One region of the Flavobacterium frigidum genome, then DNA from elsewhere that is predicted to be linked to it. Evidence: riboswitches for the same ligand, from Rfam matches in the RefSeq annotation. Region 1 holds a riboswitch; the other holds the start of a gene.
What was found. Region 1 has a riboswitch for S-adenosylmethionine ahead of ACNQGB_RS06190 (alpha/beta fold hydrolase). Riboswitches for the same ligand answer to the same signal wherever they lie in the genome.
Positions count from the first base shown of each region.

Region 1 (15,399 bases):
TCTTGGATCTGGCTCGGTATAGCCGTTATCGATGGCTTCTTTCAAAATTTCGCTAAACGGCGCATCTTTGGCCGAAAAATTATTGAACAAATAACTCAATGTTCCCGAGAAAACGCCTTTAATCTTTGTGATATTTTCGCCAGAAAGGTGCAACAATTTAATGGTATCAATCAACGGCAAACCTGCTCCAACATTGGTTTCATAAAGATACGTCTTTTGGTTTTCTGCCAGAACTTTTCGCAATTTTTTATAAAAACTATAACTCAACGTATTGGCTACTTTGTTTGACGAAATCAAATCGAAACTGTTTTCAACTAACGAAATGTAATTCGTAACAAAATCTGCGCTTGCAGTGTTATCAATGGCGATTAAATTCTCTAAATGATGCTCATTTGCGTAAGCAATTACATCATCAATAGTATACGAGAATCCGTTGGTTTGAATCTCGTTTTTCCAGTTGGGTGTCACGCCGTTTTTATTCAAGAGCACGTTACTTGAATTAGCAATAGCAAATACATTCAATTTGATGTCTTTTCTTTTTTCGATGGCTGCAGCCGATTCTAAAATTTGATTAATCAAAGTACCACCCACCAAACCGTGACCAAAAACAGCAATATTTATTTTCTTGGCTACGCCAAAAATCTCCCCGTGAATCACATTCAAGGCTTTGTGCAATTGTGATTTTTTAACAACCAAACTCACATTCTTACCCGTCACCGTATTGTTGAAAAGAATCGGAACTATTTTATTTTTAATTAAAGCGGTATAAGGTTTGTGAAACGTGCTTAAATCCTGCCCGATAATGGAGATGACAGCCACATCATCAGCGACGGTTATTTTATTTACATCTTTCGAATAGAAATCATTTTCGAATTCCTTTTCCAATTCAATCATGGCTGTAGTAGCTTTGTCAGCAGCCACAATCAAACCTATTCCGCGCTCTGATGAACCCTGCGAAATGATACTCACACTGATATTATTGTCGCCCATTACTCTAAAAATTCGAGCATCGACGCCTGTTTTACCCAGCAAACCTCTTCCTTCTAGATTTACCAAAGCCACATTTTCAAGAACCGAAAGCGTTTTAATTCCTTCCTTGTTAGAATTGGAAGTAATTAAAGTCCCTTTGTTTTCATGATTGAAAGTATTTAAAATTCGAAGCGGAATGTTTTTTTCTAATAACGGAATGATGGTTTTGGCATGCAGAATTGTGGCACCAAAATTAGCAATCTCATTCGCCTCATTAAACGATAGATGGTCAATTTTCTTAGCATCTACAACTAAATCTGGATTGGCAGTATAAATTCCGTCTACATGCGTGTAATTTTGTAATTCGTCGGCATTTAAATAATTCGCAATCAACGAAGCGGTGTAATTACTTCCGTTTCTTCCTAGAGTTGTAGCATCATTATTGGTCGTAGAACCTATAAAACCCGTGATTACATTGACCGTGTTTTCAGAATTTTGCTTAAAAAAAGCAATTACATTTTTTTTTGAAAGTTGTTCTAAGGGTTGTGCATCACCAAATTTAGCATCGGTTTTTATCAATTCACGCGTATCGGTAAAACGAGCTTCGATTCCTTTTCCTATGAGGATGGCCGTCAGTAATTTTGCCGAAAGCAATTCGCCTTTGGACAAAATTTGGTCTTTGATTTTTTTACTGTAATCGCCAATTAGACTTACGCCCTCGAACAATTTTTCTAAAATAATAAACTCCTCAGACAAATCAACAGCTTCATAAACATCTTGCTGGTAGGTTTTAAATTCTTCAAAAAGTGGTTTGTAACTTCCATTTTCAGAAGCAAGAGTTAAAATTTGCTCCAACTCATCCGTTGCATTGCCACGTGCCGAAACTACAATTGCAATTTTTTCGCCTTGATTTATTTTGTCTGTTATTATGGCAACCACCTTATTTAATCCGTCACCATTTGATAACGATTTACCTCCAAATTTTAATATTTTCATTGTGTTGTGTGTTTGTAGCTTTAGAAAATATCCTTAAGCAAATTGTGTAATTGTTTGTATTCTATCAAAAAAGCATCGTGTCCGTGAATGGAAACAATCTCTTGATAACTGACTTTTTTATTCTGTTTTTGTACTATTTCAAAAGTGGCTTTGTTTTCACTTGCTGTAAAAAACAAATCCGAATTGATGGCTATGATGTGAATTTCTGCTTCAACAGTTTCGATTGTATTTTCAAACGAAGACCTATTGCGAGTAATATCAATTGTTTTCAGTAATTGATTCATCATTTTGTAGGAAGCCAATTGAAAACGCTGCTGCAATTTTTCGCCATGATGCAACAACCAACTTTCAACATTAAAAATAGCTAACTCCTCATTAGTGGTTCGCTGAAATTTTGCTGCAAATGATTCTGGAGTTCTATAACACAACATCGCGTGTGTGCGGGCATCCTGAATGGGTTTAGATGAATTATTCAGAATTTGTTCTTGCAAAAAACAATTGGCAATAAGCCAATCGGTTGCTTTCCAATCGGTAGCTATTGGAATTAATATTTGGGTTATTGTTGGTTCTAATGCAACCATTTCCCAAGCAATTCCGCCACCTACAGAACCTCCAATAATGGCGTAGAGTTTTGCAACATCGAGCAATTGAATGCCTTTTATAAAAATTCTAGCAATGTCTCTTGCTGTAAAGTCAAGATAATTTTCAATTACAGCGCCATCAAATCCATTTCCAGGAACATTAAAAGCAAGTACGGTATATTTTATAGTATCAATAGTTTTGTTCACACCAATTAAATCATTCCACCAACCGTTATCGCCCACAACCTGTGAATTTCCGGTTAGCGCATGATTGACCAAAACGATGGGAGCAGTATGTAATGGCAACCCAAAAACTTGATAACTTAAGTTTAGAGCATCATAAATTGCACCTGACTCCGTGGTGAAATTGTATAATGTAATTGTTGTTGGTTTATTTTCCAATTTCAAATCTGTTATAATTAGGACTTGTGTTTGGAAATATTAGAAAGAAAGCTAGGTAGTAACTAGACAAATTCTTAGTGTTATCTTTCCACGATGAGCGTGGTAGAATGCAGCACCTTCTTCGATAAATCGAAGGGTTGCTAAGGCTTCATCGGGTCTAATCCCTCTGCCTTTCTTTATAACATTTCAATACAGTTGTGAACTTTATGTGTGCAAATTAAATACTAATTTAGTTAGCAAGCAAATTTTTATAAGCAATCTATTTTTTCTTATCCATTTAGAAAAAGAGATTTGTTTGTATTTTCTCCATTGTTATTTTGACGAGGCACCAGCTAACAAAACCATTTCACACCCCGCCAAAACAACAACATTAAAACTATTGCAAACCTCAACTTTAACAATAATAAATCAAGATTCTCTGCAAAAAAGCACCTCATTTTGATACGAATACCTTGCGACAAATAATAAACTACATGACACAATTCATTTTAATACATCCATTTTTTAATTTCAATCCTGAATGAATTAGTGTATCGAAAATATCCATACAACTTACTTTACATTTTAAAATCAAAAGTTCTAAAAGAGAAAAACCCTTTTAGAGGCTAATCCAAAAGGGCATTCAAGTTATCCTATAACTTATACTTTTGGGATTAGCAGTCCAAAATCAATAAAATGGCACCAGAACAAAATAATTTTTTGTCAAAATATGTTCTTGTGATTTCAAATATTTGGTAATGCATATTTGTTTTAAATTTATGGTATTCTGAAATTTTGTTCAAAAAAAAACTTCCCTTTTTAGTGGGAAGTTATTGCTTTATAATTTTATTGAAATTATACAATATAACACCCAGAGGAGAACTCCTCTTCATCTTTATACATATTGCACATATTCATTTTCATGTTTCATTGATTTGATTATCAAATATCTAAATTAGTTTTTAAAAAAACAAACCCCTTTTTAAAATAAATTCAAAAAAGATTTTTGAATTCACTATTCTAAAAAAGATTTAACTACAAAAAAAAATGAAGTTTAATTTGCAATTCAAAATGGTTTCATACCTTTGCACCCGAATATTAGAGGAAAAATTTGAACTGATTGCAACCTCTTCATAATGATACTGATTCATTATGAGTACTGATCTATTTTCAGTAGAAAAAAATGCTAAAGCAGAAACGCTCCTTTAGTCCTTTTCAGCAATTATTTTTTCTCGCTTAATTTTAAAACAAAAGTACTTATGGCCTATTTATTTACGTCAGAATCTGTAAGCGAAGGACATCCAGACAAAATTGCAGATCAAATTTCAGACGCATTAATTGATAATTTTTTGGCATTTGATGCCGATTCTAAAGTAGCATGTGAAACTTTAGTGACAACAGGTCAAGTGATATTGGCAGGTGAAGTAAAATCAAATACCTATTTAGATGTACAACAAATCGCTCGTGATGTAATCAGAAAAATTGGTTATACCAAAAGCGAATATATGTTTGAAGCCAATTCTTGCGGTATTCTTTCAGCTATTCACGAACAATCTGCTGATATTAACCAAGGTGTTGATAGGGCAAATCCAGAAGAGCAAGGTGCTGGAGATCAAGGTATGATGTTTGGTTATGCTACTAATGAAACTGAAAATTACATGCCATTGGCACTTGATTTGTCTCATAAATTATTACAAGAATTAGCGATTTTAAGACGTGAAAATAACGAAATTACGTATTTACGTCCTGATGCTAAATCTCAAGTAACTTTAGAATATAGCGATGATAACAAACCTACGCGTATTGATGCGATTGTAATTTCAACACAGCACGATGATTTTGATGAAGAAGCAACAATGCTTGCTAAAATCAAAAAAGATATCGTTGAAATTTTGATCCCGAGAATTATTGCTAAAAATCCAACACACGCTCATTTATTTAATGATACCATTCAATACCATATTAACCCAACGGGGAAATTCGTAATTGGAGGGCCGCACGGGGATACAGGTTTGACTGGAAGAAAAATTATTGTAGATACGTACGGTGGAAAAGGAGCTCACGGTGGTGGCGCGTTTTCTGGTAAAGATCCAAGTAAAGTAGATAGAAGTGCCGCTTATGCAACACGTCATATTGCTAAAAACTTAGTGGCAGCTGGTGTTGCCGATGAGATTTTAGTACAAGTTTCGTACGCTATTGGTGTGGCTAAACCAATGGGTATTTTTATTGATACCTACGGAACTTCAAAAGTAAATTTGAAAAACGGTGAAATTGCTAAAAAAGTAGAAGCTATTTTTGATATGCGTCCGTACTTTATTGAGCAACGTTTAAAATTAAGAAACCCAATCTATAGCGAAACTGCTGCTTACGGGCACATGGGACGTACTCCAGAAACGGTTACTAAAACATTTTCTGCTCCAGGTGGAAACGAAAAAACCGTTACCGTTGAATTGTTTACTTGGGAAAAACTAGATTTTGTAGACCAAGTAAAAACTGCTTTTGGGTTGTAAAAAGTATCTTTATATTTAAAATGCCATTTCGATAAATTTTCGAAATGGCATTTTTTATTTTGGATTAATTAATTCTTCTTATAAAATCTAAACTAATTTCTTTATTTAAATTACTCATAACAAAAAAATACTTTAATCTTGTTACGTGCAATATATTGGATATGAATTATACTATTTTGACGCAGAAAATTTGATTCAATCACAATAATTTTTTCAAAAAAAATCGTTCGTGCTTTTCAATATCGAAATTACAAAATGTTTAGTTGACAAAGTAAGTACATAATAATTTAATGTCATCTGTCAACTGCATACTACCAAAAAGAAATACTCTATTTTCAATTTTAGTCTTTATGAAATTACACTGTTTTGTCTCTAGTGTACACACGACAATTTTATAAGATACAAAATAATCAAGTCCTGTTTAACTTTATTAAAACTCATCTTGGCGATTTTACTTTAATTTTGAAACTAACATCACAACCTATAATATTATTTGTCAAATATTTCAATTTATCATTAGTCCACTCGTAAGGGTATTTATTACCTTTTATCCATAAAGGTGTTTGAGAGTTAGAGACACTCTCAGAAAAAGTGAATAAATCCGAGACAGACTTATAGACGTTATTAACATCATTGCTTGCGGTTAAATTGTCTATTTCATCTCTCTCGACAACAATTAAGCTAACACAAACACCATTTTTAGCAAATGGAATTCTATACTTCTCTAAGTTAAAATATCTTCTAAAAAAATTACCTTTTGTCTCACCCACAACATTAACAACTTCAATAAGATCACCTGGTGTATTAGTTAAAACATTGTATTCATAGAAATTAAATATAAAATGAATTAAAGCGGTTTGCTTATAGCTATTATGTTTTGTCTCAAAATTGACCGAAATGTCTTTTAGAAACCCTTCCTTTCCTAAATTATTATTGATTAAAACACACTCACTGTGTTTTAAAAGATTGCGGTTGAATGTAGATGCCTCTTTTACTGGTAATGCTATAACTGAATATGATAATTTTTTATCATACACAGTTACTGAATCTAGTTCAAATGGTAGTGGTAATAACGCAATATTTACTTTATAATCTTTATTCTCATTATATTTAGATAGGTCAATTGACATCGTTTGATATCCTAAATAAGAAACAGTCATTAGCTCATTTTCTTTATTTAACTTATAATGAAATAATCCCTGATCATTACTTGAAAACACAGTTTTAGATTTAATTAAATTAAAATTGACCTGACCAATGGGTCTATCATTAAGAGAATCTCGAACCACTCCAGAAATTGTTTGTGAAAAAACAATACCGGTACAACAAAAAACAACAACTGTTACTAATACAAGTTTTATAATTTTCATATTTTATTTATAATATTCGAGTCAAATTTGACTATCGCATAGATCTAATTTTTCTATCTACATGAGACTCCTGTCGCAATTGGATAAGATTTATAAAAAAATACAACGGAAGTTATCTCATGTGTAGTCATATAAAGTTCTCCCGCATAAAATTAGTATGTTGGTTGTGCTTTAGCCGGAGTTAACAGAAAAATACCTATCCCAAAAAATGCAACTACAGTCAATAATTTAATCTTTTTCATTTTTATTTGTATTTTGAAACATACTCTTTTATTTTTCGGCATAAAAGAGAGAATCTTAAACGGCCGTAAGAATAATTTTATATTGCAAACATATAAAAAAAATGAATTACAAAATATGCTACGAAAGTTTCCATTACAGATGGCTTATAAATTATTATGGAAATGGAAAAAATACAATTCATCCACAACTAGATTTTGTAGACCAAGTAAAAACTGCTTTTAGGTTGTAATTCAATATAGACTTAAAATAAAAAAGGGGATTTTGTTCAGTCAAAATCCCCTTTTAATTTGGCTATATATTGTACTTTAAAATAAAGGTCACAAAACGCGGTAAAATAATAGTTTCATTCGCATTAAAACCATTTACACTAAACGAGTTGTTTAATCTTGATCTCGTATTTAAAAGGTTATTTGCCTGTATTCTATACTCGAATTTCGAGTCCTTTTTGATATAATTTAAGCTTGCCGTCATGATTTCAAAATCGTTTGTTAACCCAGAAGTTTCATTTTTAAAGCGATTAAATGAATAATCCCAATTGACATTTAATCCATTCAAAAAATAGTAGTTCAGCTTAACCGTTGGCGTTTGCGTAGTAAACTTGTTTGACGCTTGCTCTGAAAAATTAATTCGGTAGCCTAAATCAATATTTGGATATTTTTTAAATTGCGTTGCAAATGCTAGGTTGTAACTATGATTTACGTTTTCGATTCCTTGAATAAACTCCTGCGTAGCACCATTGGCAACTCTTCGGTTTAAAACAAAGTTTTTATTCCATCCAGCATTTATACCGCCTGTTACTTTATAATACTTCTTGAAACTCTTGCTATAAAACAAATTCCCATTTAAATTTTCATTTTCTGCGTCTAAATTCAAACGGTCAGAGGTAGAATAAATACTTTGAAAAGATATCCCATTCACTACTGGATCTTTTGTGGTTGTGTACGAAATATTTCCAAAAATGGTAGTGAAATTATACAAATTATACTTCGAATAATTCAATCTATGGCTGGTAACTAGTGAGTTTTGCAGTTGAGAATTTCCTCTTGCAATACTGTTGAAATTAGTAAAAATAAACCCTTCGACTAAAGAGTTTATATCATTAAACCCATTACGAACATTAAAATTATAGGTTATGTTTTCTGATTTTTTTAAATCCCAACGGGCAAACATATCAGGAAGAAATCTACTGAAATTCAATTGATACCGAGTACCAAATTGCTGATTGTTGGTGTTGTATTGATGGATCGAAAACCCAGGATTAAAGGTAAACTTACCAACTATGAACTTGTAATGAAGTCCTAAAAAAACATCATTAAAAGCGTAGCGAGCATCATTGTTATAGGCTGCTTGTTCTACTGGATTAACTGATTTATCCTCCAAAATTTGCAACAGACTTGAATTATAAGTTTGAAATGCATTAGAATTTCCTGCCGTTACATTCAGTATACTTTTGTTAGAGATTTGGTAATAATAATCAGCTTTAGCATCTACTTTATTCGTTTTTACAAATCGAGACTGCTCAATCTTTAAACTGTTTTCATTTACAAAAACAGCACTTGGATCATTTGGATCTTGCGAGCTATTGTTTTGATATGGATTAACCGATAATTGCGGATTGTAAAAGGGATCTTCATCCTCGTATTGATGCTGCACTTCAATTACCCAAGTATTTTTGGGGTTTTGCGTATAAAATAAATTCAAACTTTGATTGAATGAAACTGGAGCTTGATTTTGAAATGCAATAACCGTGTTTGAGCTGTTAAAAGAATTTCCATTAGCAAAAGAACTAAAATTACTTTGACTGTTATCAACATCCTGCTGATCGTTTTTTCTAAAGAAAACATCGTAATCCAGCTGAAAATTATCATTAGCTTTATACTTTGAACCTACCTTAGAGATAAAAGCATTATTTCTAGAATCGGTGCTATTTTTTCTATTTTCGAGCGTTGCAATATTTGTTGTATTGGGTTCAAAAATACCACGATCAGAGTTCGTAATCGACTGATTAAATGTAGAGGAATAGGCAGCAAAACCAGTCAACGTCCATTTTTTAGAAACAGAATGATTGATGTTTAAGGTTCCAAATTTATCGCTTGCCTTGGCCACATTATCGCCGCCAAAAAGCCCAAAGAAATTCCGATTCAAATTTAAAGTAGTTCCGCTTCTGCCTATAGTATTTCTGGCGCCTCCATTTATCCTGAAAAAATCAGCTGAAGTCAAAGAAACCTCACCAATATTATTCAAATTTACTATGGAGTTGATACTGGTTTTAGGGGAATAGTAAAACACTTTTGGATTAAAAATATAGCCTTTATCGTTTGCTAAACCGGCACTTACATCTCCAAACCAAAATTTATCTTTCCCTTTTTTGAGTTTGATATTAAGCGCAATATCATCATTATTATTTTCGAGCCCTTTCATTTGCGACACCTCATTGAAGTTTCGCAACACTTGCACTTTATCTACCGCATCCGAAGGAATATTTTTTGAACCCAGTTTAGTATCACCATCCATAAATGGTTTGCCATTGACAAATAATTTTGTTACTTTTTTACCTTCAACTTGTACTTGACCATCAGCCATAACTTCAAAACCTGGTAGTTTCTTAAAAACATCTTCTAGTTTTCGTTCTTCACCTGTTTTAAACGAATCTGTATTGTAAACAATGGTGTCGCCTTTTATAGAAACAGGCATTTCACGGACAATCTCAACACCATCTAACTCAATTCCACCAGATTCCATGGTGATGTTTTGCATCATGTTTTCAGCCTTAGTTACCACCGTGATTTCTTTATTTTGCATTCCAAGATAACTCAGCTTAATAACATAGGTAGAGTTGGGCTTTAAGTTCAAACTATATTTCCCTTTATCGGTAGTAATTGCATACGCATCCATGGCTTTGGTGGCTTGATTGACCGCCATAACATTGGCCATTTCTAAAGGTGCTTTGCTTATATCCTGAATTACTCCTTCAACTTTAATATTTTGTCCGTAAGAAATTGATCCCAACACAAGGGCAATAAACAGTAGAATTTTTTTCATTTGATACTTTTTGATTTTAAAATTAAAACTGTCTTATCCGCCTATTCGAAAGGTTCCCATATTATTACCACCACGTCCTTGATTCATTTCTCTCCACTCTTCCATTTTTTTTATGACAGCATCATCATACTCCTTTTGAGAAACTACTTTCCCTTTTGTTAATGCTTTAATTTCTATTTTTTCCTTTGGATTCAAGACAATTTTAGAGCACAAAATTGTGGTTTTCCCATCGTTAACTTCTAGAATTAATCCAGGCAAACCCCAATATCCTTCTGGTCCTTGACTAACCGGAATTTCAGGAGTATACCAAGCAGTAATTGTAACTTCTTTGGGAAGTTCTATGGCATCCATAAAGTTGGTTTTCTTATCCGAAGCCGATTTATCATCCGCTTTTTCAGCACCCTCTTTTTTAGCTTCTTCTTTTTTAGGTCGGAAATTTCTAAAATCAGTCATACTTGCCGCCTTAATAGCTGTAGCCTTGTAACAAGTATATCCACCTATAACTCTCGTTTCCGCTTCCATTTTCCATTTTAGACTTGGCAAAGAATCTTTAACTAAAAACTCTTTTCCCATAAAATCTTTATCAACGGTATAGTTTTTCTCTTTTACATTCTTATAATAAGTACCGCCGCCGCCACTCATCGCATTCATCATACGCATTCCACCGCCAGCTTGTGCTGTAGCCTCTAACTTTTCTTCTTCTTTGTAAATTGATGCCGATTTATTAAAATTTAGAATAAATGTTTTTTCAAACATTTTTTTCATACGCTCTTCAATCATTTTTTGCATATCTGGAGTCATATTTTTGTTGCCCTCCATTCGCGATTTAAAATCCGCTGTGCTAGTTTTTGACTCGTACACCGCCATACCTTGAAATTCTTGAGCATGAAGCCCCATAAATGATGCTAGAGCTAATACTAATGTGAAAATTAATTTTTGCATTTTGATGGTTTTTAATAGATAAGAGTGAAAATTACTATTTTTGTTACAAAGATTTAAAACATATCCGTTAAGACTCAAAAAATTATAAATAGTTTAATCTTCTTGACTTTGCAATTGAATCACACCATCATCGTCTTTTATCGTTTCTAATAGTTTTTCTACTAAAATATCATACTCTTTTTTTAAAATGAATTTTCCTTTTGTTGGAATTTTGACAATTGTCTTTTTTAACGGATTTAAAATTAATTTTGAACACGACCATAACGCACCATCATCATTAACCTCTAAAATCAATCCGGGCAGCCCTTGATATTTTTCTGGACCATGATTCACTAAAATAGCAGGCGCATACCAAGCAATGATAATTCGGTCTTTTGGCGGTTCTAATGTTAATAAACTGATACTCTTTAAACTATTTTTTAATCTTTGATCTTCATAATCTGCAAGGTCTTTTTCTGCAACTTTTACAACAGAAATTGCTTTGTAGCATACATAGTCTCCTATTTTTTTTGTGCTGTTTTCCAGTGTCCAATTGTACCTTGATAAGCTATCTCTAACCAAATATTTCTTGGAGTCCCACTCGTTCTCAACCTCTTCAATCAATACCTTTTTAGATACGTTTGAATACAACTTATCAACTGCAGCGTTAGCGGAACCGTTTTTCATCGTAACTTTTTGAAATTCTTGATAAATTGCTTCTGTTTGATTAAAGCGTAGTTCAAAAGTTTTTTCAAAACTCTTATTAATTTTTTGCATCATATTTTCATTCAAATTCTCAGAACCATTTGAGGTCTGAAAAGTAACCTTCCCAGCCATATCTTTTTTGTATTCATAATATACAATGCCTTGAAAATCTTGAGAAAATATTGCTGTCGAAAATGCTAAACTCGCGACAAGCACAACTAAATTAAATCGTTTTTTCATAGTGTTTTTTTTTATTAGTATGCAAATCAAACACTATTATTCATGTTAAATGGTTAATGAAAGTTAACGTTTGTTAACCATATTTATATTGATTAATAAGTCCCTATTTTTGTGAAATGAAAAACATAAAAACCAATTTAGTAGTCAGTTTTATAACTGTTGTAATAGTTATTACAATTGCCATTCAATTATTTTGGAATATAAAAAACTACGACGAAAACAAGCGAAGACTTGTTAATGACGTGCAAGTAGCTTTTGATAAAAGTGTTGCTAATTATTATGAATTGGGCATTAAAGATGATTATGTGATCTTTATAAATCAAGATGTTAACCTAAGTGAATCTGATTTTTTTGATCAATTAATTAAAAGTGACGCTTTTAAGAAAGAAATCTCGAAATACAAAAAGAAGCCAACAAGCAAGAAAAGCAATTCGGCTCCGAGCCTTTTTGTAAGTTACGATGTTACTCCGGATTCTCTTGTACTAACACATAATGAATTGATAAAAAAAGAGATACAATCTCGTATAAAAACTAAAGATAAAAACCTAAAAACAAGAACACTTAAGGGCATTAAAGCTTTTGACAGTATTGCTAACCTTAAAAACAAAAAAAATACTATTTCTTTTGCAACTGTTCGAGATTCTATCGATTTTCTGTTGGTAAGCCAATCATTCGATAATAAACTTAAAGATAAGAATATTAATCTTTCCTATAAAATAGAACACTACCGCTCAAACGCTATTTTTGATCATTACAAAAATGATAGTAATTCTATTTTACCTTTAAAAATAAAATCGAACTCAAAATACCTGCCTAAAAACGAAGAACTCGTTGTACGCTTTTCAAATCCAAAATATGTACTGTTTAAATACAGTTTAGCGGGAATACTGCTATCACTAATTCTCTCATTATCTGTTATCAGCTGCCTACTATATTTAGTTCATATCATAAGGAAACAGAAAAAAATTGACTCCATTAAAAATGATTTAATCAGTAATATAACTCATGAATTTAAAACACCAATAACCACTGCTTCTGCCGCATTAGAAGGAATAAAGTTCTTTAACAATGAAAAGGACGTTGATAAAACAAACCGCTACGTTGAGATATCACAAGGTCAATTAAAAAAACTTGAAATATTAGTCGAGAAGTTTTTAGAAACCGCTTACCTAGAAGATGGACAATTACAATTAGAAAAACAAAGAGAAAACATTGTACCACTATTGTACGAGCTAGTTGATACTTTTGCAAAGTCAAATCCTAACAAAATTTTCACTTTCGAAACCAACCTTGATCACATCTTACTTGATATTGATCTCTTTCATTTTGAAAATGCTATTTCTAATCTAATTGATAACGCCGTTAAACATGGAGGTGGTTCGATAAAATTTAATCTACATATAAACCACGATGAATTAAAAATAAGAGTTAGCGATAATGGAAATGGCATTGCAAAGAAAAATCTCTCTTTTATTTTCGACAAATTTTTCAGAGAATCCCAAGGGAATATCCACACTGTAAAAGGCTTTGGCATAGGTCTTTTCTATACAAAAAAAATCATAGAAAAACATGGTGGCAATATTCAAGTTGAAAGCAGTCCTGAATTAACCACTTTTACCATCTATTTAAATGACCCCAAATAAAATAACTGCCATATTAGCTGAAGATGAAGAAACGCTAGCTCAAATTATAAAAGAAAGTCTTGAAACAAGGAATTTTAAGGTTTTTAATTGTAATAACGGACAAGAAGCGATAAACACTTTTTATGAGCTTAAACCGGATATAATGATTCTAGACGTTATGATGCCTATTAAAGATGGCTTTTCCGTTGCTGCAGAAATTCGAAAAACAGATAAGCATATTCCAATTATTTTTCTTACCGCAAAATCGCAAACACAAGACGTAATTGAGGGTTTCAATAGTGGAGGGAATGATTATCTCAAAAAACCATTTAGCATGGAGGAATTGATCATCAGAATACAAGCTTTGTTACACAGAAATGAATTTCTACAAGAAGAAACAATTCTTAAAATTGGAAAGTACAGTTTTAGTAGGGTAAAACAGGAATTAGTTTTACAAAATACTGTACAAAAACTAACCAATCGCGAGTCTGAACTTTTATATTGCTTGTTTCAAAACAAAAACCGTATTATCGAACGTTCTATTATTTTGAATCTTTTATGGGGGAACGAAGATTTTTTCACCACTCGTAGCATGGATGTTTTTATAACCAAATTGAGAAAAAAATTAGATCAAGACGACTCAATAGAAATTATAAATGTTCGGAACCAAGGGTACAAACTGCTTTGCCCATAACAACTATTTATTTTCTTATGAATAGCGATTTTTATCCATAATAAAATGGATCAGCCAATAAAAGAAAAGATTTATTTGTATTTTTACTTTATGAATAAATTCGCTTTTTTACTCTTTATCAGCTCAGTTACAATTGTTTTTTGTCAAAATCAAAAACCAAATCTTGTTGCTGTTAATTCGATTCGTTTTGATGCAGATGAATTTTTGGGTTATGATTCTTTTGGTTTTTATTATACCGTTAAAAACAATATTTTTTCTAAAATCGGCACACGCGAAACCTTCGTATACCAAAACTTTACTTTAGGCAAGATCACGAAAGTTGATCTTCAAAATCCGCTTAAAATTGTATTGTTTTATGAGAACTTCAATACCGTTGTCACTTTAGACAATCAATTGAATGAAATTCAAAAAGTCAATTTTTCCGAAAGTTCAGTTCCTATTGTAGTTACAGCTATTGGTATCGCTTCGCAAAATCAATTTTGGATATACAATAGCTTAAATCAGCAGATAGGTCTTTTTGATTATTTAAATCAAAATTACAAACCGATTTCCGTTCCGTTAACGGATAGCATTGCTTACTACACCTCAGATTTTAATACCTTTTACTGGATTGACAGTACAAATAATTGGTACAGCTGCGATATTTTTGGAAAAGTCAGTAAGAAAGGTCTAATCCCAGATTATGATTTGATTGTGATAGTAAATGACAATCAATACCTGTACTCCAAAAATGGTGTTTTAAAATTCATTGACGTACAAAAAGAGCAAAAAACTGAAATTGAAATTGCAGAAAAATCGTTTAAAAAATTCTACTATAAGGACCAAATTTTATCTATTTTTACAACTTCAGGAATTACAAATTATAAAATCACAATACCGTAATGCACATAGCAATAGCAGGAAATATAGGTTCAGGAAAAACAACTTTAACGCGTTTATTAGCCAAACATTTTAAGTGGGAACCCCATTATGAAGATGTAGTCGACAACCCTTACTTGGATGATTTTTACCATCAAATGGAACGCTGGTCTTTTAATTTACAAATTTATTTCTTGAACAGTCGTTTCCGTCAAGTGATGCAAATTCGCGAAAGCGGTAAAAAAATCATACAAGACAGAACCATTT
Region 1 is NZ_JBLVPT020000003.1:217,215-232,613, reverse strand. It holds gene thrA (bifunctional aspartate kinase/homoserine dehydrogenase I) at 1-1,965, opposite strand, end outside; gene ACNQGB_RS06190 (alpha/beta fold hydrolase) at 1,986-2,948, opposite strand; SAM riboswitch class I at 3,026-3,133, opposite strand; gene metK (methionine adenosyltransferase) at 4,187-5,437, shown strand; gene ACNQGB_RS06180 (carboxypeptidase-like regulatory domain-containing protein) at 5,875-6,807, opposite strand; gene ACNQGB_RS06175 (hypothetical protein) at 7,151-7,279, shown strand; gene ACNQGB_RS06170 (carboxypeptidase regulatory-like domain-containing protein) at 7,342-10,092, opposite strand; gene ACNQGB_RS06165 (GLPGLI family protein) at 10,126-11,034, opposite strand; gene ACNQGB_RS06160 (GLPGLI family protein) at 11,128-11,958, opposite strand; gene ACNQGB_RS06155 (sensor histidine kinase) at 12,075-13,601, shown strand; gene ACNQGB_RS06150 (response regulator transcription factor) at 13,588-14,274, shown strand; gene ACNQGB_RS06145 (hypothetical protein) at 14,320-15,156, shown strand; gene ACNQGB_RS06140 (deoxynucleoside kinase) at 15,156-15,399, shown strand, end outside.

Region 2 (15,399 bases), on a different contig from region 1:
CTGTGGTGACAATATAATTGAGAGCAATTCTGTTTTTAAATGAAAGTTGTTGCATTTTTATTTAATCATTAGCAATATAGCCTACTCCTCGGACAGTTTTTATATTGTCTTGTTCATTTTTTAAATTCAATTTTTTACGAATAGCATTCATAAAAACATCAATAACGCCCGTATCGTACTCAAAATGAATGTCCCAAACATCCTCAATAATTTGTGTTCTGGTGCAAACTTTACCTTTATTTTTAATTAAGTAGGTCAAAAGCTCAAATTCGCGTTGTGTAAAAGCTACTTCAGTTTCATTCACCAAGACGCGATGTTTTGCAATATCAATTGTAACACTCCCCAGCGTAAGGTTTGTAGCTTCACCTTGATTCCTAAAATGAACTTTAATACGTTCTAATAATTCATCAAAACTAAAAGGTTTTTTTATATAATCATTGGCTCCTGCTTTTAATCCTTCAATGGTTTCTTGAACCGTATCTCTAGCAGTCAAAAAAATAATTGGGGTAGTATTGTTTTTTAATCGTATGGCTTTACAAAGTTCTAAACCTGTCATTTTGGGCAACATCCAATCTAATAAAACAAGGTCAAAGTTTTGCTTTTGGATTTTCTCAAAAGCAATACTCCCATCAGCAGCGCTGCTCACGGTGTAGCCCTCTTCTTCTAAGCCTTGTTTCAAAAACTGAATAATCCCAGCCTCATCCTCTACAATTAATACGTGCACTTCTATTTTTTTGTAAAATTAAGCTTTATTACTCAATGCATTTAAATGCAACCTTTGCAATGTCAGTAGGAAGCATATTAAACAGTATCTATGAATCAATGCTACCAAAAACGACAGATTTCAACCGTCTTAAGTGAAATAACTTAAAAAAATACCTGCGTCCTTTCATGAAAAGGAATAAAAACTTGCTGTGTTTTTCTGTTTATCTCGCCTTTAAATTCTTTGTAAAATTATTTATTTTACTGGTTACTAGTTTGTCCAACAGCCATTCTTAAGTTAATATTAATCTTATTGCTAACATTAAGCAAATCTTAAAATAATAATACATTAATAAAAGTTACTTTTACGATAAAAAATAAAATATGAAGCTTTATAAGATAACGTCGCCTTTCAATTATTTACTATTGTTATTTGTCAGTATTAGTTTTATTGTTCGGTTCATTTTATTTTTTCATCCCATTACGCAAACCTCCTTTACTGCTTTCGAGACTTTTTCAGTATTCATTTTTGGATTCCTTTCGGATGTTTTAATTTTTGTGCTCTTGAGTTTATTTTTATGGCTTTACCTTCTATTTATATCAAATGCTAAATACTATTCCCCATATGGATATGTAATTCTGGGGCTCTTTGTGGCACTTCTTTGTTACGTAGCTTTCGGCAATACGATCTTGAACGAATATGGTAGCGCATTACCAAAAATTGCAATTGGTTTTCTGTCTATCAAAACAATCCTTTTTGGCCTTTTACTTTTTCTACCGAAATACCGAAATGCTATTCGGTTTTGGTTGTTTTCTTTTGTTATACTTTTATATGTTTTACTCATTTTGCAAAATGGAATCAGTGAATACTTCTTCTGGAATGAATTTGGTGTACGTTACAATTTTATTGCAGTCAATTATTTAATTTATACTAATGAGGTAATTGGAAATATAATGGAATCTTATCCCGTTATTCCATTGTTTTCGGCTTTGTTTGCATTAGCGGGATTCATTACGTATTTCATTGTCCAAAAATCAAAAAACTATATTGAAAACATTCTTTCTTATATACAAAAAATTAAAATATCAGGAATCTATCTCTTGCTTTTTGGCCTTGCATTGCTTGCCTTACCTTATTTATCAACGAAAGAAAACTCGCGAAATGTATTTGCGAATGAGTTACAAGCCAACGGAATTTATAAATTCTATTTTGCGTTCGTGCACAGCGAATTGGACTACTTCAAGTTTTACAAAACGATACCAGCTCAAGAAGCATTTTCTCAGTTAAAGCAACAAATTCCCAATATTACAGAGAATAGCTCTTTGCGAGACATCCAAAATGTAGCTGCTGAACAACATAAAAATGTAGTTTTAATCACGATTGAAAGTTACAGTGCTGAATTCATGAAAATGTATGGTAATCAAAATGCTATTACTCCCTTTTTAGATAGTTTGGCTTCCAAAAGTTTGGTTTTCACCAATCTTTACGCAGCAGGAAATAGAACCGTGCGAGGTCTTGAAGCCGTAACATTATGCTTTCCTCCTACTGCAGGCGAAAGTGTTGTAAAGCGCGAAGACAATAAAAATAAATTTTCAACAGCGAGCATTTTCAAGCAAAAGGGATATGCTGTTAAATTCATGTACGGAGGCGATGCTTTTTTTGACAATATGGAAGATTTTTTCACAGGCAATGGCTATGATATTGTAGATAAAAAAACATTTGAACCTAAAGAAATTACTTTTTCAAATATTTGGGGTGTTTGTGACGAAGATATGTATCACAAGGCTATTAAAATTATGAATCAAGAAGCAAAAACAGGTCAACCGTTTTTCAATCACATCATGACAGTAAGTAATCACAGACCTTTTACCTACCCGAACGGTAAAATTGACATTCCTGGCGATGCTAAATCTCGTGATGGTGGAGTGAAGTATACGGATTATGCCATGCGTAAATTTTTTGCAATGGCACAAAAAGAGCCTTGGTTTGCTAACACCATTTTTGTAATTCTAGCTGATCATTGCGCATCAAGTGCAGGAAAAACAGAATTACCGGTTGATAAATATCGTATTCCAGCCATGATTTACAGTCCTGGTTTTATTGCACCAGCGCAATACACTAACTTAATGTCACAAATTGATTTTATGCCTACGGTATTTGGTCTTTTAAATTTTGATTACCAAAGTAAATTTTATGGACAAGACGTTCTTAAAGCAGACTATAAACCAAGAGCTTTGATTGCTACCTATCAAGATTTAGGGTTAATAAAAGATAATGTTTTAACCATTATTTCACCAAAACAGAGAGTTAAACAATTTGAGTTGCGTTTAAAAACAGATCAAAAAGTGGCTCCAATTTTTCAAATTTATTACGATCAACTTCCACTAAAAAAAGAAAGAGCTGATCTAGTGAAAGAAACAATTTCCTACTACCAATCGGCATCAGATATGCTTAAGAATAAAAAATACCAAAAAATAAATTAGCATAAAAAAAGCGGGTGAAACATTAGTCTCGCCCGCTTTTTTTAAATAATACTATAGCTTTATTCTTTATCGCTTGTTAGTCCAAAAAGATTTCCTTTAGAGTACGTCTTCATGTCTTTTTTTAACAATTTAATGTTTCTCTTAGTTAATTCAGGAGTATCTAAACCACTCAAATCAGGTTTACCAGCATTTACCCAAGCCGTGTACCAAAAACTTGCGGTGACTGTTATGGCTTTTCGCATTTGCTTTTCAACCATACCATTCATATCTGCATGCAATTGTTTAGCATATTCATCGGAATAAAGGGTTCCTCCGTATTTATTTTTCACAATTTCACCAGCAGCATCGGTAACAAATATTTTGTTTTCAGGTGTCGCGGTTCTTAATTTTTTATCAATAGCAAGTAAGGGCTCTACTAAGCTGTGTGTATAAAAAATCAGATCCCAAGTAGCTTTCTCCACATTTTCTAAATAAACACCTTGTGGAACGTTAAACTTGTAATCCTTTGCAAACAACTCTGGCAAACGACTTTCCCACAAAGAGTGAATTCCTTTTTGATTGGTGTTTTGACCATCATGATTGTCAGAAGTATGCAAAGGCATGTGACCATCTGCAATATAATGACCTAAATCACCCGCAATAAATAGTATTTCGTTTTTTCTTTTGTCTTTGAAAGCTTTAGTTAATTTCGCCATCAAATCTTGAATATGCCACGGCAAGATTCCATTTTTAGTTAAAAACTTTTCGTCATATTTTGCTTTAGCTTCTTCCATTGTTTTAGGAAAAGTTTCTACTGCACCATAATTTTCCATGTCAAAATAATGACGTGGTGGTTCCGCTTTATCATTGATTACATTTCTTCTCAAATCAGGAACGGTAGATTCTTGCGTGATGAAATCGATGTGATTGTAAAAAAAAGTCTGCAAAGGTTTTGGCAATGCCATAACAGCTGCTCTGTTGATACGTTCATGTCCTATTATCCCCCAAGAAACAAGAAAAAAGGTAATGCAAATTGCAGATAATGCAATAAATGTAGGCTTAACTCTAAAATTTTTCATTAAATTTATTTTTTTGAGCCACAAATATATTTCATTAAATCGTGATACGAAAAATTTAGCTTTAAGATTCTGTTAATTAAAAATGAAAACTTATAAATATGTTTAGACATCAAGGAAAAAACAGAACTTTTATACACAATCTTCGTTTAGCCACTTTATTATCTTTTGTAGCTGGTATTGTAAATGTTACGGGAGTTTTATCGGTACAAACATTAACAACAAATATTACTGGACATTTTGCCTATTTTGCCGAAGAAATCATGAAGCGAGATTATGCAGCCGCAATACCCTTTTTTGTATTCACTGTCTTCTTTTTGTTTGGTGCTTTTACATCTAATTTTTTGGCAGAATTAATTTCGAGAAAACATCCTAATTTATCTCATGTGATTCCTATTGCACTAGAAATAATTGTTTTAATTGGGGTTGGGATTTTCGGAGTACAATCATCATTGTCTAGTTCAGAGGGAAAATGGATTACTTTTGCGATGCTTTTTGCGATGGGAATACAAAACTCTTTGGTAACAAAAATTTCTCAATCTACCGTCCGTACAACCCATTTAACAGGACTTTTTACTGATTTAGGAATAGAACTGTCGCAATTGTTCTTTTATAAAAAATCCGAAGAAAACAAAAAACTAAAAACCAATATTTACCTCCGATTATCGATTATTATTTTCTTTTTTATTGGTTGTATTTCGGGTGGTTTTCTTTTTAATTTATTGCAAATGAAAACACTTTTTGTCGCTGCAACCTTTTTGTTGTTTGCCCTTTTGTATGATTATATCCGAGTGCAATTTTATGTGATCAAAAGAAAAACCTTTCGTCAAAAAGACTATTTTAAATAAATAATCGAAATCAAAGTTGCAATTGCAATGAATGTCCAAAGCAAAATGCCCTGTGCAAGCGGTTTTAATCCTACTGACTTCAATACATTTCTATTTAGTCCAGCACCAATCAAAAACAAAGTTATTGTCAAACCTATCTTAGAAGCAGAAGCCAAGTGTGGGCCTAAAATCTCCATTTCTGGCCAATAAGTATTAGCAATCATCGCCAAAATAAACCATCCAATAAAGTATGGAATTTTTAGCTTCCCAGATTTATTCTTAAAAATAAATGCCGTAATCAATGCTACAGGAATAATCCATAAGGCACGGGCTAATTTTACGGTTGTGGCTATTTGCAAGGCTTCGGTGCCAAATTTACTCGCTGCTCCAACCACAGAACTCGTGTCATGAATAGCAATGGCACACCATAGTCCGAACTCTCTTTGAGATAAATCCAAATAATTACCCACTGCCGGAAATAAAAACAGCGCTACCAAATTCAGAATAAATATAACTCCTAAAGCTACAGAGGTTTGTTTTTCATTCGATTTGATTACCGGAGCAATAGCTGCGATTGCACTTCCCCCACAAATGGCAGTTCCACAAGAAATCAAGTGAGAAGTTTTCTTTTCAATGTTCAACCATTTGCCAATAAAAGTTCCAAAAATTATAGTACTCAAAATAGAACCAATTGTAAACAAAAAACCATCTTTTCCGGCAGCTAAAGCACTATTTACATTCATTCCAAAACCCAATCCAACAACTGATATTTGCAATAAAACATTCGTTGCCTTATGATTGAGATGCAAATAAGGATGCCCAAAAAGATTGGCAACAAGCAAACCTAAAACTAAAGCAATGGGTGGAGTCACAAAAGATGATGCACATAAAAAAAGCAAAACACCAAAAATGAATTGCTGTAATTTGGTGTTTACTCTAAAAAAAATAAAAGATTCTTCTTGAATTGCTTTTTGATGCTTTTCCAATGTAACGTTGTTGAATTAGTACCGAACAAAGGTCATCAGAAAAATCTATTTAAGCCAATCGCAAATTATAATCCGTTATAACTTTAAGTTATAATAATTAGAAATGTTTTGGATAAATAAATCTGACAATGAATCTGTTTTACCTTGCAAAGTTATGATATAGAAAAAACGTTCGATTGTCAAATCTGTAATGTCTAATATTGCTAATTCATTGTTTTGAAGTTCTTTTTGTATGGCATGAATCGATATAAAAGCCACACATTCAGAATTCATTAAATAGGATTTTATACTTTCGGTGCTGCCTAATTGCATTTCAATCTGTATTTCAGATACTTTAATATTAAATGGTTTTAATGCAAATTCAATAACTTCAAGTGTTCCAGAGCCTTGTTCTCGCATTAAAAAACGCATCTTTTTAAGCGCTTCTTGGGTAATCTCGTTTAGATTTACTAAAGGGTTGGAACTCTTACATACTAAAACTAATTCGTCTTTTAAAAATTCGGTATATTTAATAGATTTATTTTTAGATTGCCCTTCGACAATTCCTATTTCAATTTCTTGTTGTAGTAAAGCATTTTCTATTTGTTCCGTATTTCCATTTAGTAAACTCACTTTTATGTCTTGTAGTTTTTGATGAAAACGGGCTAAAAGTGGCGGAATTATATACTGAGAGATTGTCGTACTAGCACCTATTCGCAACAACCCAGAACGTTGATTGATTAAGGTATTCATATCAAAATCGATGTCACGATAGACTTCAAAAATATTTTTGGCGTGTTTCAATAATACGTCTCCAGCAACTGTCAATGTAATTTTAGAACCGTTTCTATTAAACAACTTGATTTTATAGTATTCTTCTAATTCCTGAATGTGCTTTGAAACTGCGGGCTGTGTTATAAATAATTCGTTAGACGCCTTTGTAAAGCTCAATCGATTGGCAACAGTATAAAATACTTTTAGTCTAAAATCCATTTTGTATTTTATTAAAGTAAACCGTTGTATTTTCGAACAAACCACTCGGTTGCCAGAACAATCAAAATTAGAATCAATAACCAAATCCAATCTATCAAAGGCGTTTTGGTTATTACATTCTTCTGAATAGCTTTGTAGTCCTCATTTTCTAAAAGTGATTTTATTAGCGCATCAACCTGATTTGGAAAATAAATTTTCCCTTGTGTTTGCGCAGCTAATTGAGTCAATTTCTCTACATCTGGATTAACGAATTGCTTTTCGATATCAAAAGCTAGGATTTCAAAACTACTGGAATAAGTAGTTTTCGAATTTAATTCTTTTACTGTAAACGCATAGGAACCTGCTTTAAGTCCTTCTAGATTAACTTTATAAGCATTATTTCCTTTTAATAAATCGTAATTTTTAGTTTGCTTGGTTTTAGTATTGGTTACAGCAATATTCAAACGGGCTTTTTCATCAAACTCATAATTTTTATTAAAATATTGCGCTGTAATTTCAATAGCTTCCCCTGAATTGTAAAAGCTTTCGTGTTCTACCACTAGCGATTTTTTAGTAGCATTCGAAGCTAGAAACTGAATAATCTTATCCATGAAAGCATCATATTTTTCAAAAGATTGATTATTTATGTGAGTTTGCAATCTCCATTTCCAACTGTTTTCCCCAAAAAGATATGCGTTTCGCTTACCTTGATTTTCTGCAAAAGCCAATAATGGCGCATTCGTATCGATATTTCTAATTTTAGACGAAAGCAAAATTGAAACAGAACCTTTTGTTGTAATCGTTCCAAAAGCATTTTGTAAAGGGGGTAAATTTTCAAACCCAATATTATCAATTGCAAACAAATTAAACTGTCCATTAAATACAGACAAATAATCTTCTTTTTGGCCACTCATTTTAAAGCTTAAATCATTTTGCTGTTGGTTCAAAAAATTAAAATCAGTATTGTTTCCAGTAATAATAAATGTATTGATTCCAGCGCTTTTATTTGAATCAAAAATAGTTTTAAATTCAGTTGTTGGCTGGTATAAAATTAAAACATTATAATCTTGTAATGATTTGATTTCATCTGGTTTAAAAATAGTTACTTTACGCTGTACATTAGATTCAATAGCTCTTTTTAGTGCTCCTAAATCAGGATGATTTATAGTAGATATAATAGCAATATTTGTCTTTTGGTCAAGTATTTCAACAGCGAAATTTTTGGTGTTATTATAGGTGTTTTTTTCTTTTACTGTGGATGAAATAGTAGCTTTAAAAACCTGTACTCCTATTTTATCAGCCGGTAAAACTACCTGTACAGTTGCCGTTTTTTTTGATGGTGAAAAGGCAAATGATTGTTTGCTTAAAACGGAATTCCCCTGAGATATTATAAAATCAGCCGTTGTGTTTTTAGTTCCCGAATAGTGTAAAAAGGCTTCTACCGGGAATTTATTCTTGTAAAAAGCGTATTTGTTTACATTGAGCTGATTGATTTTTAAATCAAAAAAAGTTGTTGTATCGCCTACAATTAAGGGATATACTTTATTTATTGCATCAAAACTGTATACATAATCATTTCCCGAAGTTTGATTCCCATCTGAAATTAAAACTATCGGATAACTCGTATTCTTGTAGATACTTTTTAAATTTTTGGCAACAAGATCTATATTGGTTTGAGTTCCCTTAAAATCAAAATTTTCTGCGGGTTCAAAATCATCGGAGAATTGATACGTTTGTACGTCAAATTTATCTTGTAAATCTAAATTTGATTCTATTTTTTCATGTAATTCCAGTACATTTTCATTGGCTTTGAGAAACGCAATAGAACTTGAATTGTCTACAATTATAGGCAAAGGTGTTTTTACAGTTTCTAGTGTGTTTTTGGTCAGTATTGGATTTATTAACAACAATAAAATACCAAAAATGGATAAAAAACGTAAAAAAGCCAAAAACCAACCGATTTTCGATTTGTTTTTGGCCTTATAAATGTATTGAAAATACGACAAACTGCCTGCTATTAATACAGAAATAAATAATAATAGTAAAGTGTTTGTTGTCATTCTTATTTTATTTTAAATGATGAATTTTAAATTTTAAATTGTCATCATTTATAATTCATCATTTATAATTTATAATTATTTTAAGTAAGCATTCCACCACACACATTCATCACTTGTCCGGTTACATACGCACTCATATCCGATGCAAAAAACAAACAAGCATTAGCAACATCTTCGGTGGTTCCACCGCGTTTTAATGGAATTCCCTCTCTCCATCCTTTTACCACATCTTCGTTTAATTTAGCCGTCATTTCCGTTTCTATAAATCCTGGTGCAATTACATTACAACGAATATTACGAGATCCTAATTCTAAAGCCACTGATTTTGAAAAACCAATAACGCCCGCTTTTGAAGCAGCATAATTCGTTTGTCCAGCATTTCCTTTTACTCCTACAACAGAACTCATATTAATAATAGAACCCGAACGTTGCTTTAAAAACGTGCGCTGAATGGCTTTAGTCATATTAAAAACCGATTTTAGATTTACATCCATGACGTTGTCAAAATCTTCTTCAGACATGCGCATCAACAAGTTATCTTTAGTAATTCCGGCGTTATTGATAAGTATATCAACAGTTCCAAATTCAGCTAAAACGGCATCTACAAAAGTTTGTGCTTCATTAAAATCAGCAGCATTAGATTGATATCCTTTGGCTTTAATACCTAAAGCATTCAATTCTTTTTCTAAAGCTTCCGCAGATTCTACTGATGAACTGTATGTAAAAGCAACATTTGCACCATGTTGAGCAAAAACTTCTGCAATTCCTTTTCCTATTCCACGACTTGCACCAGTAATAATGGCAACCTTTCCTTCTAGTAATTTCATATTCAAAAATTAGTTTATTTTTTATTTGAAGCTATTCCTGCTATCCATTACAATCTTTTCTATTTTTAAAGAAAAAATAGAAAAGGATTTTCATTGCTATCAGGGCTATAAGCGACTTGCCAAATATATACTATTTCCTTTTTTAAAAAAAATTTCACTTTCATTAAGCGTCATAAAATTACTTTATACATGAAAATAACGCCCTACTAGCTTATCCCAAAACGAACTGTAAATGGCAATCAGGGTAAAAACAAACAAAAATAAATGATACCAAGCATTACCAATCAAGTCAAAGAAATTCAATTTACCATTAGCGTAACTTAATATCAGTAATACTTGCGCTCCATAAGGTAGAACGCCTTGTATAACGCAAGAAAAAATATCTAAAATTGTGGCTGTTTTTCTTGGGTTAAGGTCATATTCATCATTAATTTCTTTGGCAATTGGTCCTGTGATTACAATAGAAACCGTATTATTAGCAATAGCTAAATTAGCAAAACCCACTAAGGTACCAATTCCTAGTTGAGCTGATTTTTTACTTTTGATTAATTTTTTAATTTGTACCAGTAAATACGTGATTCCTCCCGCCTTTTCTACTAATGCGGCTAAACCACCTGTAAGCATAGAAAGTAAAAAAATATCAGTCATGCTTGTAAATCCCTCATAACACTTTTGAGTAAATTCCATTATAGTAAATAAACCGCCCAGATAACCAATTATCCCTGCTAAAAGTGTTCCTATAATTAAAGTATAAAAAACGTTGATACCCACCACCGCTAGAACGATTACAACAATATAGGGCACAATTGCAATCCATGAAAAATCAGTTCTTGCAATAGCTACAGCAACAATATCAGAATTTAATCCTAAATAGAAAAATACTAAAATAGTTAATAGTGCCGCTGGAAAAGCAATAAACAAATTGATCTTAAATTTATCTTTCAAATCACATCCCAGCGATTGTGTGGCTTCAATCGTCGTATCTGAAATCATCGATAAATTATCCCCTAGCATAGACCCGCCTAATAAAGCTCCTGAAATTAAGGGCAAAGAGGCTCCGCTTTTATCTGCAAGCGAAACTGCGATAGGTCCAATAGCAACAATGGCTCCAACTGATGTTCCCGTAGCAGTAGATAAAAAGGAAGCGATCAAGAAAATCCCCAACGGAAAGTAAGCAACATCGATTGTATTGATGCCAAGATTCACTACCGCATCAACACCGCCCATTGCTTTACTTACCACTGCAAATGAACCAGCTAATAAATAAATCAAACACATAGTTATGATTTTACTATCACCACAACCAGCAATTAGAGTATCAATTTTTTCGTTTGTAGATGATTTATACAATAAAAATGCAGCTATTATTCCAATTAGAACTGCTACGGGCGAAGGAAAAGCATAAAAATCATTCAAAATGATTCCAGCTCCTAAAAACGTAAAAATAAAAACAAATAGCGGAATCAATGCAAAAGGATTCCCAGATTCTTTAGTAAATTTTGTCATAAAAATAATTTTAAATTAAGTGTTATAACGAAAAACAAACCTGTAGATGGTAATGTAAAAACAACATTTTTTCCAAAAGATATGGCTTATCGTTTTAGCACCTTGCTTGTTGTTGCAGGTTGCTATCCTATTGAAGGATTCGTGATAACGGGTGCAAAATTAATTAATTATTTACGAATAAATCAAATAATTATATTAAAAATAAGAATAACTAAAAAAAACGCTATCAAAACTGATAGCGTTAATATATAAAATATTGAAAAACAGTAACTAACTACTTAGAAAGCTACATTCCACCTTGGTAATCTTCCATTTTCATCAAGGAAGTTTTGTAAAACTTGTCCTTCTACGAATGTTGGGATTACTTTAGTTTTATCATTGAATGTCTCATACCAAACTACTTCAAGGGTACTAATATCCTCTATTTTCATTTGTGCTGGCCAAGAATATTTTCTTCCCGTTTTCGCAAATTGGTGTCCTTCTACGATTTTATCCTTCAGTCCACCATTTTTAATTTTCAAAGTTCCATTATTTTGAACAGTTCCAGTAGAACCAACCATAATTAGCTCTTTTTCATCACCTACTGAATACACTAAAAATACACCAGAACCTTCTGACGCGTTGCAAACTTCTGCTAAACTATCTTCTGTAGTAAATGAAAACTGATTGGTAACTTTGAATTTTTTTAACTCTTTGTACATATTATTTTATTTTTATTTGAATTGGCTGCCACAAAAAAATACCCCACAAAATCGTGAGGTTCATTAGAAACCATTCGTTTGTATTTGTTTTATTAGGATAACAACTAAAGAAAATGCTATATTTAATAAAGTGCAAAGGTATTTTTTTTAATTCTATTTATCATAAAAAAGCCTCACAAATTGTGAGGCTTTAATACTATTTAGAAAAAGCTTAGATTATCCTAAAACTTCTTTTACTTTTTTACCAATTTCAGCTGGAGAATCTACTACGTGAATCCCACAAGCTCTCATGATTTCTTTTTTAGCTTCGGCTGTGTCGTCAGATCCACCAACGATTGCACCTGCATGCCCCATGGTACGCCCCGGAGGAGCAGTAACTCCGGCGATGAAACCTACTACTGGCTTACGGTTTCCATCCGCTTTAATCCAATGAGCAGCATCAGCCTCTAATTGTCCACCAATTTCACCTATCATTACAATACATTCCGTTTCTGGATCATTCATTAACAATTCAACAGCTTCTTTTGTTGTTGTTCCAATAATTGGGTCTCCACCAATTCCAATTGCTGTAGTGATTCCTAAACCTTGTTTCACCACTTGGTCAGCTGCTTCGTACGTTAATGTTCCTGATTTAGAAACAATCCCTACAGTTCCTTTTTTGAAAACAAAACCTGGCATGATACCAACTTTAGCTTCACCTGGTGTAATGATTCCCGGACAGTTTGGACCTATTAAACGTGCATTTCTTTCTTTAACATAACTATTTGCTTTTATCATGTCAGCAACCGGAATTCCTTCAGTAATTGCAATAATTACTTTAATTCCAGCATCTGCAGCTTCCATAATGGCATCCGCAGCAAAAGCAGGTGGAACAAAAATGATAGTTGTATCAGCTCCGGCTTGTTCTACAGCATCTTTTACAGTGTTAAAAACGGGTCTATCTAAGTGAGTAGTTCCCCCTTTTCCTGGAGTTACACCACCAACAACGTTAGTTCCGTACTCAATCATTTGAGAAGCATGGAAAGTTCCTTCGCTTCCTGTAAAACCTTGAACAATTATTTTGGAATCTTTATTAACTAAAACACTCATGATATATTTTTTAGGTAGTTTTTAAAATTGTTTTGCAAAAGTATAAAATAGTAATCAGTAATCCGTATTCAGTATTCAGTTTTTTAATACTAAATTAGGATAATTGACTCATTTGATACCCTCGAAATAGTTTGTTGTCTTTTATTTCCCAAATCACCATAAAGTGAGCCAATAACATTTCTTCTCGCGGATTCTCAATCGTTTTTACAAAATGAGAATATCGTACCGAAATACGATCATTTTCACTAACAATATGACTTATTCTAACTTTAGAACGCACGTACGCTTTGCTCAAATCATTAGAAAGATTTAATAAAGAATCATAATTCAATTGAATCAATCCTTTACTACTATTCCATTCCACGACTACTTCAGGATGCAAAAAATCCTTAATGATTTCACTATCAATTAGAGCATCTGATTTGTAAAATTTCTGAACGATTTCTTTAGCAGACATATTACTTTAATTTGTTTAAAATTTCTGGTATTTTCTTGATATTTGCCAGTTGTTTCAGTTTTTCTCTAGATTCTTCAATTGGAGTTCCGAAATAAGATTTTCCACCCTCTACTGATTTTGTAACTCCCGTTTGACCTAGAATAACTGCCTTTGCTCCTATCGTTATTCCACTTGTGGTTCCTACTTGTCCCCAAATGGTTACTTCGTCTTCGATAATGACACAACCTGCAATTCCGGTTTGTGAAGCTATCAAACATTTTTTTCCAATAACTGTATCGTGACCTACATGTACTTGATTGTCAATTTTAGTACCTTCACCAATCGTGGTGTCACCAGTTACACCTTTGTCAATTGTACAAAGGGCTCCTATCCCCACATTATCTTTGATAATAACTCTTCCACCAGAAAGTAATTGGTCATATCCTTCAGCGCGTTTTTTATAGTAAAAGGCATCTGCACCTAAAATTGTTCCAGCATGAATAATCACATTATCACCAATAATGGTATGATCATAAATGGAAACATTAGAATGAATCAAACAATTTTTACCAATCACCACATGATTTCCAATAAAAGTATTTGGCTGTATTACAGTTCCTTCACCTATTGAAGCTGAAGTAGCTATTGAAACATTCGAGAATTGAAATGGCTTGAAATAATTTGTCAATTTATTAAAATCTCTAAAAGGATCCTCAGAAATCAATAATGCTTTCCCTTCGGGACAAGCTACATTTTTATTGATTAAAACAATAGTTGCTGCTGAGTTTAATGCTTTGTCATAATACTTGGGATGATCAACAAAAACAATATCGCCAGATTCAACAACATGTATCTCATTCATTCCCGTAATAGGAAAATCAGTATCACCAACATATTCACAGTTGATAATAGTAGCAATTTGTTTTAAAGTATACGCTTTTGGGAATTTCATAAATATAACTAGAAAAATAAGAAATGTATAAATAAAAAATGTGATAATGATTTAAATTAACACATTTTCTATTTATTAAATAATTTACTCCTTAACACGCTCCATATAGGAACCTGATGCAGTATCAATTTTAATTTTATCACCTTCGTTAATAAATAAAGGCACATTTACAGTTGCTCCAGTTTCAACAGTTGCCGATTTAGTTGCGTTTGTAGCTGTATTCCCTTTGATACCAGGCTCTGCATAAGTCACTTCAAGAATAACAGATGCTGGCATATCCACAGAAAGTGGTAAATCAGTCTCTGTATTGATACTGACCATTACATTTTCTCCTTCTTTTAATAAATCTGGTGAATCCAAGATGTTTTTGTTCAAAGTTATTTGTTCGAAAGTCTCAGTATTCATAAAATGAAACTCATTTCCTTCTGGATATAAAAACTGAAATTTATGATTTTCTACTCTAACTTCTTCGATTTTATGCCCTGCAGAAAAAGTGTTGTCCAATACTTTTCCGTTAGTCAAACTTCTAAGTTTTGTTCTAACAAAAGCAGGACCTTTCCCTGGTTTAACGTGAAGAAATTCAATGATTTTGTAAATATCGTTGTTGTATTTAATACACAATCCGTTTTTAATATCTGATGTAGATGCCATTATTATTTTTGTTTATTTTTTCCACCCCGACCCTCCCCGAAGGGGAGGGAGCTAAGACTGGAAATTAGTTACTTATTTATTTTTATTATATTTTACATTTTATACTACATTATATTTTTTTACAATATAGTCACGTTTACACTCCCTTCCCTTCGGGGAGGGCTGGGGTGGG
Region 2 is NZ_JBLVPT020000010.1:79,172-94,570, reverse strand. It holds gene ACNQGB_RS11210 (sensor histidine kinase) at 1-55, opposite strand, end outside; gene ACNQGB_RS11205 (response regulator transcription factor) at 62-724, opposite strand; gene ACNQGB_RS11200 (LTA synthase family protein) at 1,087-3,186, shown strand; gene ACNQGB_RS11195 (zinc dependent phospholipase C family protein) at 3,246-4,244, opposite strand; gene ACNQGB_RS11190 (YoaK family protein) at 4,343-5,089, shown strand; gene ACNQGB_RS11185 (YeiH family protein) at 5,077-6,015, opposite strand; gene ACNQGB_RS11180 (LysR substrate-binding domain-containing protein) at 6,130-7,026, opposite strand; gene ACNQGB_RS11175 (hypothetical protein) at 7,038-9,065, opposite strand; gene fabG (3-oxoacyl-[acyl-carrier-protein] reductase) at 9,146-9,892, opposite strand; gene ACNQGB_RS11165 (Na+/H+ antiporter NhaC family protein) at 10,076-11,398, opposite strand; SAM-I-IV-variant riboswitch at 11,455-11,551, opposite strand; gene ACNQGB_RS11160 (hypothetical protein) at 11,677-12,099, opposite strand; gene sucD (succinate--CoA ligase subunit alpha) at 12,316-13,188, opposite strand; gene ACNQGB_RS11150 (nuclear transport factor 2 family protein) at 13,283-13,645, opposite strand; gene ACNQGB_RS11145 (UDP-3-O-(3-hydroxymyristoyl)glucosamine N-acyltransferase) at 13,647-14,576, opposite strand; gene efp (elongation factor P) at 14,661-15,227, opposite strand.
Region 2: it holds a riboswitch for S-adenosylmethionine, as region 1 does, so the genes downstream of both, ACNQGB_RS11165 (Na+/H+ antiporter NhaC family protein) here and ACNQGB_RS06190 (alpha/beta fold hydrolase) in region 1, are expected to answer to the same signal.